DNA from 2 places in the Variovorax sp. GW821-FHT06D12 genome. Region 2 is predicted to be linked to the other one. Evidence: riboswitches for the same ligand, from Rfam matches in the RefSeq annotation. Region 2 holds a riboswitch; the other holds the start of a gene.

What was found. A riboswitch is a leader RNA that binds a small molecule or an ion and turns the genes downstream of it on or off. The one in region 2 is predicted to bind thiamine pyrophosphate.
Region 1: another riboswitch for thiamine pyrophosphate. It lies ahead of AC07SQ_RS02870 (purine-cytosine permease family protein); the one in region 2 lies ahead of thiC (phosphomethylpyrimidine synthase ThiC).

The regions. Positions count from the first base shown of each region.
Region 1 covers NZ_JBWKRI010000001.1:602,432-609,874, reverse strand. Annotated here, with positions in the region: gene thiS (sulfur carrier protein ThiS) at 1-68, opposite strand, end outside; gene AC07SQ_RS02880 (FAD-dependent oxidoreductase) at 89-1,195, opposite strand; gene thiD (bifunctional hydroxymethylpyrimidine kinase/phosphomethylpyrimidine kinase) at 1,231-2,079, shown strand; gene AC07SQ_RS02870 (purine-cytosine permease family protein) at 2,024-3,364, opposite strand; TPP riboswitch at 3,442-3,546, opposite strand; gene AC07SQ_RS02865 (MarR family winged helix-turn-helix transcriptional regulator) at 3,657-4,112, opposite strand; gene AC07SQ_RS02860 (enoyl-CoA hydratase) at 4,249-5,025, shown strand; gene AC07SQ_RS02855 (adenylate/guanylate cyclase domain-containing protein) at 6,045-7,070, shown strand; gene AC07SQ_RS02850 (TetR/AcrR family transcriptional regulator) at 7,046-7,443, opposite strand, start outside.
Region 2 covers NZ_JBWKRI010000002.1:874,577-882,019, reverse strand. Annotated here, with positions in the region: gene AC07SQ_RS10465 (hypothetical protein) at 1-86, opposite strand, end outside; gene AC07SQ_RS10460 (hypothetical protein) at 1,003-1,425, opposite strand; gene AC07SQ_RS10455 (hypothetical protein) at 1,889-2,299, opposite strand; gene AC07SQ_RS10450 (YchJ family protein) at 2,467-2,898, shown strand; TPP riboswitch at 2,926-3,031, shown strand; gene thiC (phosphomethylpyrimidine synthase ThiC) at 3,123-5,006, shown strand; gene AC07SQ_RS10440 (HAD family hydrolase) at 5,089-5,781, shown strand; gene AC07SQ_RS10435 (thioredoxin family protein) at 5,868-6,194, shown strand; gene AC07SQ_RS10430 (AraC family transcriptional regulator) at 6,484-7,443, opposite strand, start outside.

The sequences.
Region 1 (7,443 bases), on a different contig from region 2:
GCCAGCGCGTCGGCGAGCAGCGCGCCCTCGGGCAGCGTGCAGGGCTTGTCGTTGATCAGGATGTTCATCGGGCTTGTCGTTGTTCTCGTCATGCGTCGGGCAGGTCCATGCCGAAGCCGCGTGCGATCGTGGAGCTGCCTTGCGCCAGCAGTTCCATCGCCGCGTCGAGCAGGGCGGGCGCGATCATGAAACCGTGGCGGTACAGGCCGTTGATCTGCAGCACGCGCGGCTGGGGCTGGCGAATGGCGGGAAGGTTGTCGGGCAGCGTGGGCCGGCACTGCGTCGCGATCTCGACGATGCGCGCTTCGGCAAAACCGCTGTGCACCGCGTAAGCCGCGCTCAGCAGCTCGAGCGTGGAACGCACGCTGGCGGGCGACAGGTCGTCCGACTCGATCTCGGTCGCGCCGATCACGAACAGGTGATCTGGCTTGGGCGCGATGTACAGCGGGTAGCGCGGATGCACGAGGCGCGTGGGGCGCTGCAGCGTGACCTCGGGCGCATGCACGCGGATCACCTCGCCGCGCACGCCGCGCAGCGCGTTCCATTGCGGCTTGGCGCCGAGGCCTCGGCAGTCGATCACCCAGTCGGGCTGGCCCGCCGTGCCGGGCGAAAAGTCGGAGGGGGCGCGCGGCGACTGCCAGTGCAGCGTCACGCGCGCATCGGCTTCGAGCGTGGCGCGCAGCGACGCCAGCAGCGCGCGGTTGTCGAGCTGGCCTTCGCCCGGCAGGTACAGGCCGCGCGCGAAGCGCGTGCCCAGCGAGGGCTCGAGCGCGGCGATGGCGGCGGGCGTGTCGAGTGCCTGCATCGGCGCCAGCTCGGGCACCTGCGCACCCGTGCGCGCCAGCACGCCCGCGAGCCGCGTGGCCTCGGCGGCGTCCTGCCGGTGCCACAGCACCAGCGTGCCTTCGCGCTGGAAGAACACGGGTTGCGCCAGCGGCGCCAGCAGCTCGGGCCAGCGCGACAGCGCGTGCTGGCCCATGCGCACGACCGACACCGGCGCCACGGCCGATTCGGCCAGCGGCGCGAGCATGGCCGCAGCCACGCGCGCGGCCGCGCCTTCGGCCTCGGGGCTGCCGGCCTCGTACAGGTCAATCTTGCAGCCAGCTTGCGCGAGCGTGACTGCCATCAGGCGACCCATCAGGCCCGCGCCGAGGATCGCCGCCGAGCCGAAAGGCAGGGGATGTGGTGCGCTCATGCGGCACCTCCGTCGGCTCGCCGATAATTTTCGACATGACCCAAGCCCCCACCCAGCGCTACGCACGCGTGCTCTCCATCGCCGGCTCCGACAGCGGCGGCGGCGCCGGCATCCAGGCCGACCTCAAGACCTTCGCGGCGCTCGGCTGCTACGGCATGACAGCCATCACCGCGCTCACCGCGCAGAACACGGTGGGCGTCTCGGGCATCCATGGCGTGCCGCCCGACTTCCTGAAGGCGCAGATCCAGGCCGTGGTGGAAGACATCGGCGTCGACGCCGTCAAGCTCGGCATGCTGCACGCGCCCGAGGTGGTCGAGGTGGTGGCCTGGGCCATCGACCGCTACCAGCTGAAGAACGTGGTGCTCGACCCCGTGATGATCGCCACCAGCGGCGACCGCCTGATCGCGGCCGAGACGGTGCAGGTGCTGGTGCGCGAGCTGTTCCCGCGCGCCGTGGTGGTCACGCCCAACCTCGACGAAGCCGCCTTGCTGGTCGGCCATGCCATCGGCGGCATCGACGCGCTCGACGGCGCGGCCGACGAACTGCTCGCGCTCGGTGCCAAGGCCGTGCTGCTCAAGGGCGGCCACCTGCCGGGCGACGAGGTGGTCGACGTGCTGCTGGAGCGCAGCGGCGCGCGCAAGCGGCTCGCGTCGCAACGCATCGCCAGCCGCAACCTGCACGGCACCGGCTGCACGCTCTCGTCGGCCATCGCCGCGCACCTGGCATTGGGCTTGGCGCTGCCCGAGGCGGTCGAGCGCGCACGCGCGTACATCCTCGGCGCGATGAGCGCCGGTGCGGATGTGCTGGTCGGCGCGGGCCACGGTCCGCTCAACCACGGCTTTGCGCCAGTGCCGACCCACCGCTTGCCGCTGTCGGCCGGCTGAGCCACGCCAGAACGAAAGTCGCCGCCAGCGTCGGCAGCGCCGAGCCGAACTGCGGCGCCCACTTGGCGAGCGCGTGGTAGGCCGCGATGCCCGCGAGCCAGATCAGCGCCGCGCCCCAGTCGATGGTGCGCGTGCCGTTCGCCGACACGGCACTTCCGCTGCCCAGCCGTCCGAGGATCACGCCGTACAGCGGCACGAACACCGAGCTCAGCAGCAGCAGGAAGGGTTCGAGCGTGTGCATCGGCAGCACCAGCGCGAGGCCGATGCACAGCACCGCCAGCAGCAGGCCCCAGCGCTTCACGCTCCAGCGCGGCAGCAGGCTGTGCGTAGACACCGAGCCCGAGTACACGTCGCCATAGGCGTTGTCGAGTTCGTCGATGAGGATCAGCCCCAGCGCCACCAGCCCGCCCTGCGCCAGCAGCAGCGCCATGACGAGGCTGGTGCCCGGCTCGGCCACGCTCACCACCATCACGCCCAGCGCGTAGCACCAGATGTTGGCCAGCGCGTAGCCGATCCAGGTGCCGCTGAACGCGCTGCCCAGACCACCGGCGGCACTGCGCTTGCCGTGGCGCGCGTAGTCGGCCACCAGCGGCAGCCACGACACCGGCATCGCAATCACGAGGTCGAGCGCGCTGAACATGCCCATGCTGCCGTTGCCCGGCCGGGCCCAGAAGGCGTCCAGGCCCTTGGCGTGAAGCTGCGTGGCGAACTGCCAGCTGAGCCACAGCAGCGACAGCACCACCAGCGGCAGGCCGAAGCGGCTCACGAAGCGGCGCACCAGCTTCACCATCGACCCGGCCAGCAGCGCCAGCAGCACCGCACCCCACAGCAGCGTCGTCAGCACGCCGCCCCAGGCCGTGCCCAGCGCGGCGCCGAAGGCTTGCTGCCCGATGGCCTGCGTGCCCTCGCGCATGATCACGAGCTCGAAGGTGGTCCAGCCCACCAGCTGCACGATGTTGAGCAGCACCGGCAGCCGCGCGAAGGCGCTGCCGTAGGTGGCGTGCATCAGGCCGGCGCTGGCCAGCCCGGTTTCGCAGCCCAGCCGCGCGGTCCAGGCCAGCAGCCCGGCGCCGAGCAGCGAACCCAGCACGATCGCCAGCGCCGCGTCGCGCGTGCCCACGGCCGGCACCAGGTAGGCGCCGATCTGCATCACCAGCAGCCCGACGCCGAGGCTGAACCACAGCGAGGCGTGGTCGTGCCAGCCGAAGACGCGCCGGGAGGCAGGCAGGGGCGTGAGCGCTTCGTTGCCGGAAGCGGAACTGTCGTTGTCGTGGTCGTGTGCCATCCGTTTTGCTCCAGTGCAAAAGGTTTGGCAGGTGGGCGAGGCTCCAGTGGCGCGGCCGTCGCGCGAGACAACGCGACAGGCCACCGGACCAGCTTCCCTGCGCGAGGATTACCTCAGTCAGGTTCAAAGGGACTTTCTCAGCCACACCGGTCGAAACCGGTGCAGCACCCCTAGCGAAATGTCATTTTAGGCGCGTGTGTCGCAGACGCACCGAAAAGTTCCTGCGCACGGAAGAATCCGGCCACAGCGGGCCTTGCACCCGCCGCACCGATGGCGTGCCGGGGCCGAGGGCCTATTCCTCGTGCTTTCCCGCGCCCTCGGCGGAAAAATTCTCGACCACCGATTCGAGCCACCGGCCGACGATTGCCATCTCTTCGTCGCTGAAACCCTGGGTCAGCCGTGCGTTCAACGCGCCGAGCCCGGCCTTTGCACGCTGTCCGGCAAGCCGTCCTTCCTCGGTCTGGTACAGGCGGAATGCGCGCCCGTCGTTCGGGTCTTGCGCGCGGGTCAGGTAGCCGGCCTTTTCGAGCCGGGCGGCAAGGCCGGACATGGCCGGTGCACCGATGTTCAGTGCCTGCGCGACTTCTCCCGTCAGGGCGCCATCGTTGGTCGACAGGAAAAACATCGTGCCGGCCTGGGCTGCCGACAGCGCGGGCAGGGCGTCGCCGCGGGTTTCTTTCCAGCGCTGCACCGCCCGCTGGGCGACGTTCAGAAGAAACACCAGCCTGTATTTTTTTTGAGCTTTCATCGGATTCCTGTGGCCTGGGCGAAGGCGCGGCAGGTTACATCTTATCCGTATTTATTTCGCACGCGAAGCATATACTTCGTATGCGAATTAAATGCCATCCCTCTCGCGCGGTGCGAGAGGGCAACCAGGAGAACCTATGACCGAACACGTGACCGTCGAATCCACCCAGGGTGTCCTGACCCTCACGCTGGCCAGGCCGGAGAAGATGAACGCACTGACCAATGCGATGTATGGCCGTCTGGCCGATGCCATCGCAGGCGCCGAGAGCGACCCGTCCGTCCGGGCCATCGTGATGCGAGGCGAAGGTGGCATGTTCACCTCGGGCAACGACCTGGGCGAATTTGCTGCCGTGGCTGCCGGGAAGGCCGGCAACGAAGAGCGCCATGTCGCCCGCTTCCTGCGTGCGTTGGCGAGTTCAACGCGACCGGTGATTGCGGCGGTCAACGGACGCGCAGTCGGCGTGGGGACCACCTTGCTGTTGCACTGCGACTTCGTCGTGCTGGCTGAGGATGCGCTGCTGTCCACGCCGTTCGTCAACCTGGCGCTGGTTCCCGAAGCGGCGTCGAGCCTGCTGCTGCCTGCCCGCATCGGCCACGTTCGTGCCTACGAGATGTTTGCGCTGGGCCTGCCGGTGTCCGCTGCGCAGGCCTTGGCCTGGGGCATCGCGAACCGGGTCGTTCCTGTGTCGGACCTGCACGGCGAGGCGCAGAAGGTTGCCGAGCTGCTCGCCAGCCGTGCCGCGGGCTCGTTGAAGCTGACGAAGGGCCTGATGAAGCAGGGCGCGGCCGTTGCAGCCCAGATGGACCTCGAAGGCGCGCAGTTCGTGGAGCGCCTCCAGAGTCCCGAAGCACGCGAAGCCTTCACGGCGTTCGCCGAGAAGCGGGCCCCTGACTTCTCAAAGACTGTGGCGTAGCGGCAAGCGGGCCGGTCATCGTCCAGATGTCGGCCGACCCGTGATGCGCCGGTCCGCGGGCCCACGGGCCGGGTGAGAATCTCCGCCACGAGGGCGCCTTCGAATGCCCTGGAGGCTCCCCGCACATGACAGACGACCGCAAGCACCCGGAACCACCGGCCTCATCGCCCGCACCCCACGCGCGGCTGCGGCGCTTCCGGGTCGACGTCGGCACCATCATCTGCGCGGTCGCGCTGCTGCAGTCGCTGCTGCTGGTGGCCTTCGGCTACTGGGGGGCGGAGAAGCTGGTGTCGAAAGTGGGCGAGTCGGCGCACAAGGTCAACCATGACCGGGTTGAAGACAACATCCTCGCCTTCCTGGCCAAGACCGAGGGCCTGGTGCGCGCCATCGCCCACACGCCCGACCTGCATCCGGCGGGCCACGACGGCGAGCAGACCGCCGAGCTGCTCTGGGCCGTGCTGGAACAGACACCCGAAATCGACAGCATCGGCGTGGGCAGCGACGACGGCCATTTCTTGATGGCCATGCGCCACCCCGTGTCGGTGGTGCGGCAGGTGCTGCGCGAGAAAGACTTCAGCACCGAGACCTGGGAGTACAAGTCGCCGCCCGACAGCGACGGCGACGAAGACCCGCGGCGGCGCTACGAGACGACGCGCATCGAAGCCTTTCGCAGCGAGGACGACCCGGTGCACCAGGACTGGTTCACGCAGGCCGAGAAGGCGCAGCGCGCCGTGTGGACCGCGCCCTTCGTGCTGCCCTCGATGAAGGAACTGGGCGTGAGCCACGCGCGGCCGAGCCGGCGGCATGACGAGGAGGGCGTCACGCAGAGGATCGTGGCGGTCGCCAGCGTGTCGCTGGGGCATCTCTCCAACCTCGTGCGCCTGTTCGGCGGCACGGGCCACGGCCACAGCGCGCTGTTGAGTGCCGACCACCACGTGATCGCGCGCAGCGACCACCCGCATTCCGTGCGCGTGCTCGAAGACCCGGACGAGGGCGTGCTCGGTGCGCTGCACACCCACATGCTGGCCAACGGCAGCCGCGGCTGGACCGAGGACATGGCCTTTGCCCTCGTGCACGAGGGCACCCACTACCAGGTGCAGACCTCGCGCATTCCGGCCACCGACTGGCATCTTGTGAGTTGGGAGCCCGAAGAGGCACTGCTGGGCGCGCTGCATCGCAATGTGCTGTGGTCGCTGCTGCTGGTGCTGGCGTTCCTGGCGATCGCGCTCTTCATTTCGCTGCGCCTGTCGAAGCTGGTGACCGCGCCCATCGAAAGCCTCTCGCGCACGGCGCGGCGCATCGGGCGGCTCGAGCTCGACGACCTGCCGCGCGAGTCGAGCCGCGTGCTCGAGATCCAGCACCTGAACCAGGCGCTGGACGAATCCGCGCGCAGCCTGCAGGCCTTTCGCAAGTTCGTGCCGGTGGACGTGATCCGCCAGCTCATCGCCGAAGGGCATGCCCTCGAACCCAACGGGTCGCCGCGTCGCATCACCGCGATGTTCACCGACGTGGAAGGATTCACGGCCATCGCGGAATCGATGCCGGCCGACGTGCTGATGCGGCAGCTGACCGACTACTTCAACCTCGCCACCCGCGTGTTCGCGCGTCACGGCGGCGTGATCGACAAGTTCATGGGCGACGGCATCATGGTGCTGTGGGGCGCGCCCACCGACCTGCCCGACGCGGAGTACCGCGCCTGCGCGGCCTCGCTCGAACTGCACGCCGAGATGACCGAGCTCAACCGCCGCTGGCAGGCCGAGGGCCTGCAGCCCTTTCGCACGCGCATCGGCATGCACACCGGCGTCGTGATCGCCGGGGTGCTCGGCTCGAGCGACCGGCTGTCGTACACGGCGCTGGGCGACGTGATCAACGCGGCCAGCCGCATCGAGGGCACCAACAAGCAGCTGAGCACGCGCACGCTGATGTCCGAGGCGACCTTCGAAGGCCTGGGCGGGCGCCTGGCCACGCGGCGCATCGAGGAGCAGGTGGAACTGCGCGGGCGGCAGACGCGGATGGTGCTCTACGAGCTGCTCGATCCGGCCTGAGCCACCCTGCGCGCGAAAGCCTCCAACCCGTCGATCGTGATCTGGATGTGCCGCTCGAAACTGCTGTCGAGCGGCACGGTGGTGCCGTTGTCCCAGCGCAGGATGAAGGCCTTGTTGGCCAGCTGCGGCAGGTGGCGCGAAAGCACGGGATGGTCGAGCGGGCGGATCGTGTGGACGCGCTCGCGCAGCTCTTCGGCCCAGGCCTGCGTGTTGTCGGCGGGCAGGGGCGAGAACTCCATCGTCAAAAAGCCCAGCATCGCGGCGATCACGCAGTTGTAGGCCTCGCGCAGCGGCTCGCCGTCGAAGCCGGCCTCGGTCAGCGCCGCCAGCACGCCTTCGACGAGTTCGGTCGGCAGGCTGCCGTTGGACACCA
Region 2 (7,443 bases):
GCGACGCAGGATAGATGCAGCATTGACACCGTGCCCTCAGGCTTTTTACCAAGAGCGGTGTTCTGTGCGGCGGGTTCGACGGACATCCGCAACACCGTTCACCTTCATGTCCGGCGCGCTCCCATCCTCGTCGGTTCTTTGCGCTCGCATTCCGCGCGGCTACAGTCGACCAGAACCGGACTTTCAAAAAAATGGATCACCTTCCCATCCTTCTGCTGTTCCTTTTGGTCTTCGGTCTTTTCTTCTGGCGTCTCGTATTCGTAGTCACGATCAGCATGCTTTTTGCTTTTTTGGTCTCCAAGACGACCACCGCAAACACTGCGTACTTCAGCTACGCCCTGCTTCTTGCTAGCTTAGCGGGAGGCGTTCTATGGGAGATAAGAGCTCGTCGGCGACTTCGCGCGTCCGTTTTTTCCGACGATCATCGGTAGCGTGTTTATCGGGGCGAAGCGGTCTGTTGGGAGGGCGGCTGGCTGAGCCATGGAGATCAGATGCATGACGGAGGTAGCTGAGTTCTCGGTGTGGGCCAAGATTCGCCGAGACGCCAAGCGAGAATTTCGGAAGTGGATGGCCGCCCAGACCGGGTGGAGAGAAATCGACGTTCACCGACTGCTAGTTGCAGCGGTGGATGCGGGCCGGCCGGTTGAACTCTTCCAACTCCTGGGATGGGAAGACGCACGCGTTGAGCTTGGAAGGCTGCCGGCATTTGTCGAAGCCGGAACCGAGCAACTGACGGTGACTTCGTTCGCTCCAAGCGACCAAACGCCATACTGCGCCGTCCATTCGCTGTACACGTGGAACCTAGGATGTCCTGTTTGTGAGGAGAACTATGTCCATAGGGGCGCCAGAAGTAAGCCAGAGCCGGACTGGGTGTTTCATGAGTGACCGCTTTGGAGCAACACGTACAGCCGCTTCGGGCCCATAGCAGTCATTACCTCTACTCCAAAACAGTCGTTGCGTGGTCTGTTGGCAGTTCACTCAATGGCACTAGATCGCCGCTCGCTAGTTGCGAAAGTTACCTGCGAGGTCATCCCATTGGATGGCCTTGATTTGTGCCTCTATTTCTGAGGTCGGCGGGAAGGAAAAATCCTCTTGAAACCAGATAACTGTGAGCCCCGATTCGTCGCCTTCGCCACCGACCGTAGGCAAATGAGACTCTAGGCGGATGATGCAAGTAACCGATGGAAGAGCCGACGGAGTGCCAAAAGGATATTTTCGGCCCGGCGGCAGCTCGATCAATTTTTCAACTGCCCGTATAAGAAGTGGAGGTGCTCCATGGCTTCTCTCCTTCAACAGTCCCTCAATCATGCGTTGATTGTTCTCGATTGTGGGCAAGCCCTCCAACAGTCCGCGATAAGTGCCGTATTGGCGGAGCGATTCGAGTCTCACTCCTCGGCCAGAATTCAGTGTCAAGCCATAGGTCATCTACTGTCCTCTTGATGTTGGCCACGCGTCCCAATTTTCCGGTTTTAGTCGGCGGTAGCCGTGCGGGCTGCCGATTCGCTTGTAGTTTTCAATGTTTCCATCACGTCTATCTCTTGGTAGACGATACCCAACTCATTTTCTGAAGTCATGTGCTGCGTCTGCTGGCCGTAACCAGTCAATTTAACGGCTTCCTGTGCCGGCGGGCGTTCACTTCGCCTTCCCAGAGCAGACCCGCACCGCCGCCGATGAGCACGAGCAAGATGCTAGGGAAGCCAACGAACCAAGTGAAAGCAATGCATAGGAGCAGTGCCATACATGCGGCGGCTAGGAGACCGACCCCGACTCGCCAATGGAGGAGCAACAACGCTACAAGTTCATCCATACGCGCTTTTCCTAGGTTTTGGCTTCTAGATTTTGCCCGGGCCGCGAAGGTCCGGTCCTGACCGGTTGCAGACAGACAAACCTATTGCGTGTGAACTCTAAATCCCAAGTAGAGAAAAAACGCCACAACCGCCCCGACGATGGCAAGCCCAACCGACCACGGAATGTCCATGTCACTGCGCTCGCGACGCGAGACGCCATCCATACGGGTCAGCATCGTGCGTCGCTGGTCCGGCGTGTTGATGAGGAACTTGACGACGCCTGCAATGCCGCAAAGAGCAACAGCGCCCCCGAGGATCATCAACCCCCAAACTTCCATATTGAACGTGATGGGAAATGCACCATCGGCGGCTGCGACAAAGGGGTCGCGTCCCCTTCGCGTGACAACGATTTGTCCGGCGCGCCATGCATTGAATCCGTGCAGAAAGGCGAAGACGCCCAAGGAGAGGGTTGCGGCGAGCAGGAAGAACAGCTTGAGGAATCGCAAAAGCATGCTTTGGTGTTCAGCTTGAAAGAACGAAACGCCGGACGACTGTAGCGACACAAGCCATTGGCGCAAGAGGCCCCGGCGCCTTTAGCCCCGGCAGGTCCTCGCAAAGCGGGCATGCCCGGAAGCGCCCTTCAGCCCCCGCCGCGCCAAGTGTTCCAATAGAGCCCTTCATGAGCGCCACCGACCCCACTCCCGGCCCCTGCCCCTGCGGCCGCACCGACCGTCGCGACAAGCCCATCGGCTACGCCCTGTGCTGTGGGCGCTACCTCGACGATTTCGAGAACACGCCGGCGCCCGACGCCGAATCGCTGATGCGTTCGCGCTACTCGGCCTTCGTGCTGGCGCGTGCCGACTACCTGCTCGCCACCTGGCATGCGTCGAAGCGGCCGGCGTCGGTCGAGTTCGAGCCGGGCGTCAAATGGCTGGGGCTGGACATCCGCTCGCGCTCGGTGCTTGACGCCGACCACGCCGAGGTCGAGTTCGTCGCCCGCCAGCGCGGCGCGACGGGCGTGGCGTTCCGCCTGCACGAGCGCAGCCGCTTCGTGCGCGAGGACGAGCGCTGGTATTACGTCGACGGCGACCTGCACCAGCCCCCGGGTTGACGGCGGCGGGCTTCGGCCCGCACAATCGGCCCCGCTCCGGGGTGCACGCATGTGGCGTGCTGAGATGGCAAAGCTGCCGACCCGCGAACTTGATCCGGGTCATACCGGCGTAAGAAGAGCTGCACTCCCTGACTTCGGTCCGTCACTCCCTTTTTCGGTGGCGGGCCTCCCGAGGTCCACGAGCGATTGCGGAGCACCCTTTCCCTCAACAAGGAGTGCCTCCGATGAATGCCCCCGATAAATTCACCTCGCTGCTGTCGCTGACGCGCGAACCCTTTCCCGCCTCGCACAAGTGCGTCATTCCGGGCAGCCGGCCCGACCTGTTCGTGCCCGTGCGCGACGTGGCGCTGACCAACGGCGAAACCGTCTCCCTGTACGACACCTCGGGCCCCTACACCGACCCGAAGGTCGAGATCGACGTGCGCCGCGGCCTGCCCGATGTGCGCAGCGCCTGGGTCATCGAGCGCGGCGACACCGAAAGTTATGAAGGCCGCACGCACCACGCGCTGGACGACGGCGCCAAGAACGAAGACCGCGACGCGCAGCGCCTGGCCGAGCTGCGCGCCGGTGCCTCGGCACTGCAACGCACGCCGCGCCGCGCCAAGTCGGGCGCCAACGTCACCCAGATGCATTACGCGCGCCGCGGCATCGTCACGCCCGAGATGGAGTACGTGGCTCTGCGCGAGAACGGCAAGCGCGAGTGGATGGCCGAGTACCTGGCCAACGAGGAGCGCGCCAAGCGCGTGGCGGGCAACCCGATGGGCGCGAGCATTCCGCGCATCATCACGCCCGAGTTCGTGCGCGACGAAGTGGCCCGCGGCCGCGCGATCATTCCCGCGAACATCAATCACCCCGAGGTCGAGCCGATGGCCATCGGGCGCAACTTCAAGGTGAAGATCAACGCCAACATCGGCAACTCGGCCGTCACCTCGAGCATCGAGGAAGAGGTCGAGAAGCTGGTGTGGGCCATCCGCTGGGGCGCCGACAACGTGATGGACCTGTCGACCGGCAAGAACATCCACACCACGCGCGACTGGATCGTGCGCAACTCGCCGGTGCCCATCGGCACGGTGCCGATCTACCAGGCGCTCGAAAAGGTGGGCGGCGTGGCCGAAGACCTCACCTGGGAAATCTACCGCGACACGCTCATCGAGCAGGCGGAGCAGGGCGTCGACTACTTCACCATCCACGCGGGCCTGCGCCTGCCGTTCATCCACCTCACGGCGGACCGCATGACGGGCATCGTGTCGCGCGGCGGCTCGATCATGGCCAAGTGGTGCATCGCGCACCACAAGGAGAGCTTCCTCTACACGCACTTCGAGGACATCTGCGACATCATGAAGGCCTACGACGTGAGCTTCTCGCTCGGCGACGGCCTGCGTCCCGGCAGCGGTGCGGATGCGAACGACGAGGCGCAGTTCGCCGAGCTGCGCACGCTGGGCGAGCTCACGCAGATCGCCTGGAAGCACGACGTGCAGACCATGATCGAAGGCCCGGGCCACGTGCCGATGCACATGATCCAGGCCAACATGGACGAGCAGATCAAGCATTGCCACGAGGCGCCGTTCTACACGCTGGGCCCGCTGACCATCGACATCGCGCCGGGCTACGACCACATCTCCAGCGCCATCGGCGCCGCGATGATCGGCTGGGCCGGCACGGCGATGCTCTGCTACGTGACGCCCAAGGAGCACCTGGGCCTGCCCGACCGCGACGACGTGAAGCAGGGGATCATTGCCTACAAGATCGCCGCGCACGCGGCCGACGTGGCCAAGGGCCACCCGGGTGCGCGCTCGCGCGACGACGCGCTGAGCAAGGCGCGCTTCGAGTTCCGCTGGCAAGACCAGTTCAACCTGGGCCTGGACCCCGACACGGCGCGCGAATTCCACGACGAGACGCTGCCGAAGGACTCGAGCAAGGTGGCGCACTTCTGCTCGATGTGCGGCCCCAAGTTCTGCTCGATGAAGATCACGCAGGAAGTGCGCGAGTACGCGGCCAAGAAGGGCGTGGCCGAGGCGGCTGCCATGGCCGAGGGCATGGAAGAGAAGTCGAAAGAATTCATGGCCGGCGGCGGCGAGATCTACATCCCGATCCGACCAGTGGCCTGAGATGACCTGATAGCTTGAGTCTCCCCGTGCGGAAAGGGTGCGTTGCTACCATGGGGCCAGACCCCTGAACTCCAGCCTCGCAATGACCCCTTTCCCCTTTTCCGCCGTTCTCTTCGATTGCGACGGCGTGCTCGTCGATTCCGAACCCATCACCAACCGCGTGCTCGCCGACATGCTCGGCGAGCTCGGCTGGCAGCTCACGGCCGAGGAATCGATGAACATCTTCACCGGCAAGGCCGTGAAGGACGAGACGGCGCTCATCGAGGCCAAGACCGGCTTCAAGATCACCGACGACTGGCTGCGCGGCTTCCGCGCCCGCCGCAACGAGGCGCTGGACCGCGACCTCGTCGCCATTCCCCATGCGCCTGCCGCCATCCGCGAGATCCATGCGCGGCTCAAGGGCCGCATCGCCTGCGCGTCGGGTGCCGACCGCCACAAGGTCGAGCTGCAGCTGGCCAAGGTCGGCCTGCTCGACTGCTTCGAGGGCCGCATCTTCAGCGGCCACGAGATGCCGCGCTCCAAGCCGCATCCCGACGTGTACCTGGCCGCGGCGGAAGCGCTCGGTGTCGATCCGACGCGCTGCGCGGTGGTCGAAGACACGGTCACCGGCGCGATGGCCGGCGTGGCCGCGGGTGCCACGGTGTTCGGCTACAGCACGGGCGAGTCGGGCCACAGCGGCCCGGGCGCGCTGCGCGCCGCGGGCGCCGTGGCCGTGTTCAGCGACATGACCGAGCTGCCCGCATTGCTGGCCGGCTACGGCCTGCAGGCGGCCTGAGTTTCTGGTGCAATGACGCCCGTCAGCGTGTGGCGTGCCCGTCGCCTTCACGCGCTCCTTCCCACGAATTCGCAAGGACCCTGCCCATGACCTCCGAGTACCAGACCGAGCAACCCGACCGCAGCGAGATCGACGCGCTCCAGGGCCCGGCCGTGGTGGAGTTCGGCACCAACTGGTGCGGCATCTGCAAGGCCGCGCAGCCGAACATTGCCGAGGCCTTTGCCCAGTACCCGAACGTGCGCCGCATCAAGGTGGAAGACGGCAGCGGCCGACCACTGGGGCGTTCGTTCAACGTGCGGCTGTGGCCTACGCTGGTGTTCATGCGCGACGGACAACAGGTCGCGAAGCTGGTGCGGCCGGAAGACAGCCAATCGATCGCCGACGCGCTGGCGCTGATCGATTCGCCGGCCTGAGTTCGCTTTTCGTCGCGTGGTTCAGGGCGACGCTCCCGCCGACGCGGTACCTTGCTCCGCGAATGTCCCCCGGGGCTTCGCCCCTCCTCCTTGATTTCGCTGCGCAAGGCACCCCATCGGCGTGAGCGTTGGGCAGTGCGGTTGTTGATCGGGCTGCACAACGACAGCGCCCGGCGTGCGCAGGACACTGGGTGCTTCCCGCAGCGAAATCAAGGAGGAGGGCGAAGCCCGGGGGACATTCGCGGAGGGAAGTACCCGGTGGCCTGTGCACGCGCCCTGAACAAGCGCCCTACAACCCCAGCTGCCGAAAATCCCGAGGCGCGTGCCCCGTCCACTGCAGGAACGCACGCGAGAAACTCTTCTCGTTGCGGAACCCCACCGCCAGCGCCACCTGCTTGATCGGTCGCGTGGTCCGGCGCAGCTGCTCCACCGCCAGTTCGTGCCGTACCTCGTTCTTCAGCACCTGCAGCGAGGTGCCTTCCTCATGCAGCTGTCGATGCAACGTGCGCCCCGACACATTCAGCAGCCCCGCCAGCGCCTCCGCCGTGGTCGCCTCGCCGGCGCGCGCGCGCAGTAGTTCGCGCACGCGCTGCCCAAGCAGGCGGTCGCGGCGGTACTGCAGCACCGTGAGCGGCAGGGCGCGCTTGAGCATGGTGCGCAGCGCGCGCTCGTCGCGCAGCAGCGGCAGCGCGAGGTAGCGCTCGTCGAAGCTGATGCTGGCCTGCGGCGCGTCGAAGTGCACGTCGGGCGTGAACATCAGCGGGTAGGCGTCGCGGTGCGGCGGTGCCGCGAACGGAAAGGTGGCCTGGCGCAGCGAGATGCGCGAGTCGATGGCCCAGCACACGTAGCCGTGCATGAAGCGCAGGCTGGTCACCAGGCAGAACTCGCGGAATGCAGGGTCGAGCGGGCGGTTCTCGGTGATGCGCAGCGTGGCCACGCCGCCGGTCACCTCCAGCGCGAGCGTGATGTCCTCGGTCAGCAGGCGGTGGTGGCGGCACCAGCGTTTCATGGCCACGCCCAGGTCGGGCGAGGTGAGCGAGGCGCGGCACAGCATGCCGTAGCTGCCCCAGGGCAGGCGGCGCGAGAACCAGCCCAGCGCCTCGTCGTCCAGCTCCTGCATCGCGTGGCCCGACAGCGCCTCGAACTGCGCGGCCGTCACCCGCGCACCCGGGCGGGCCAGTTCGCGCGGCGCGATCTGTGCCGCCTGCAGGGCCTGCGCCGGGTCCTTGCCGTAGCGGGCATATCCTTG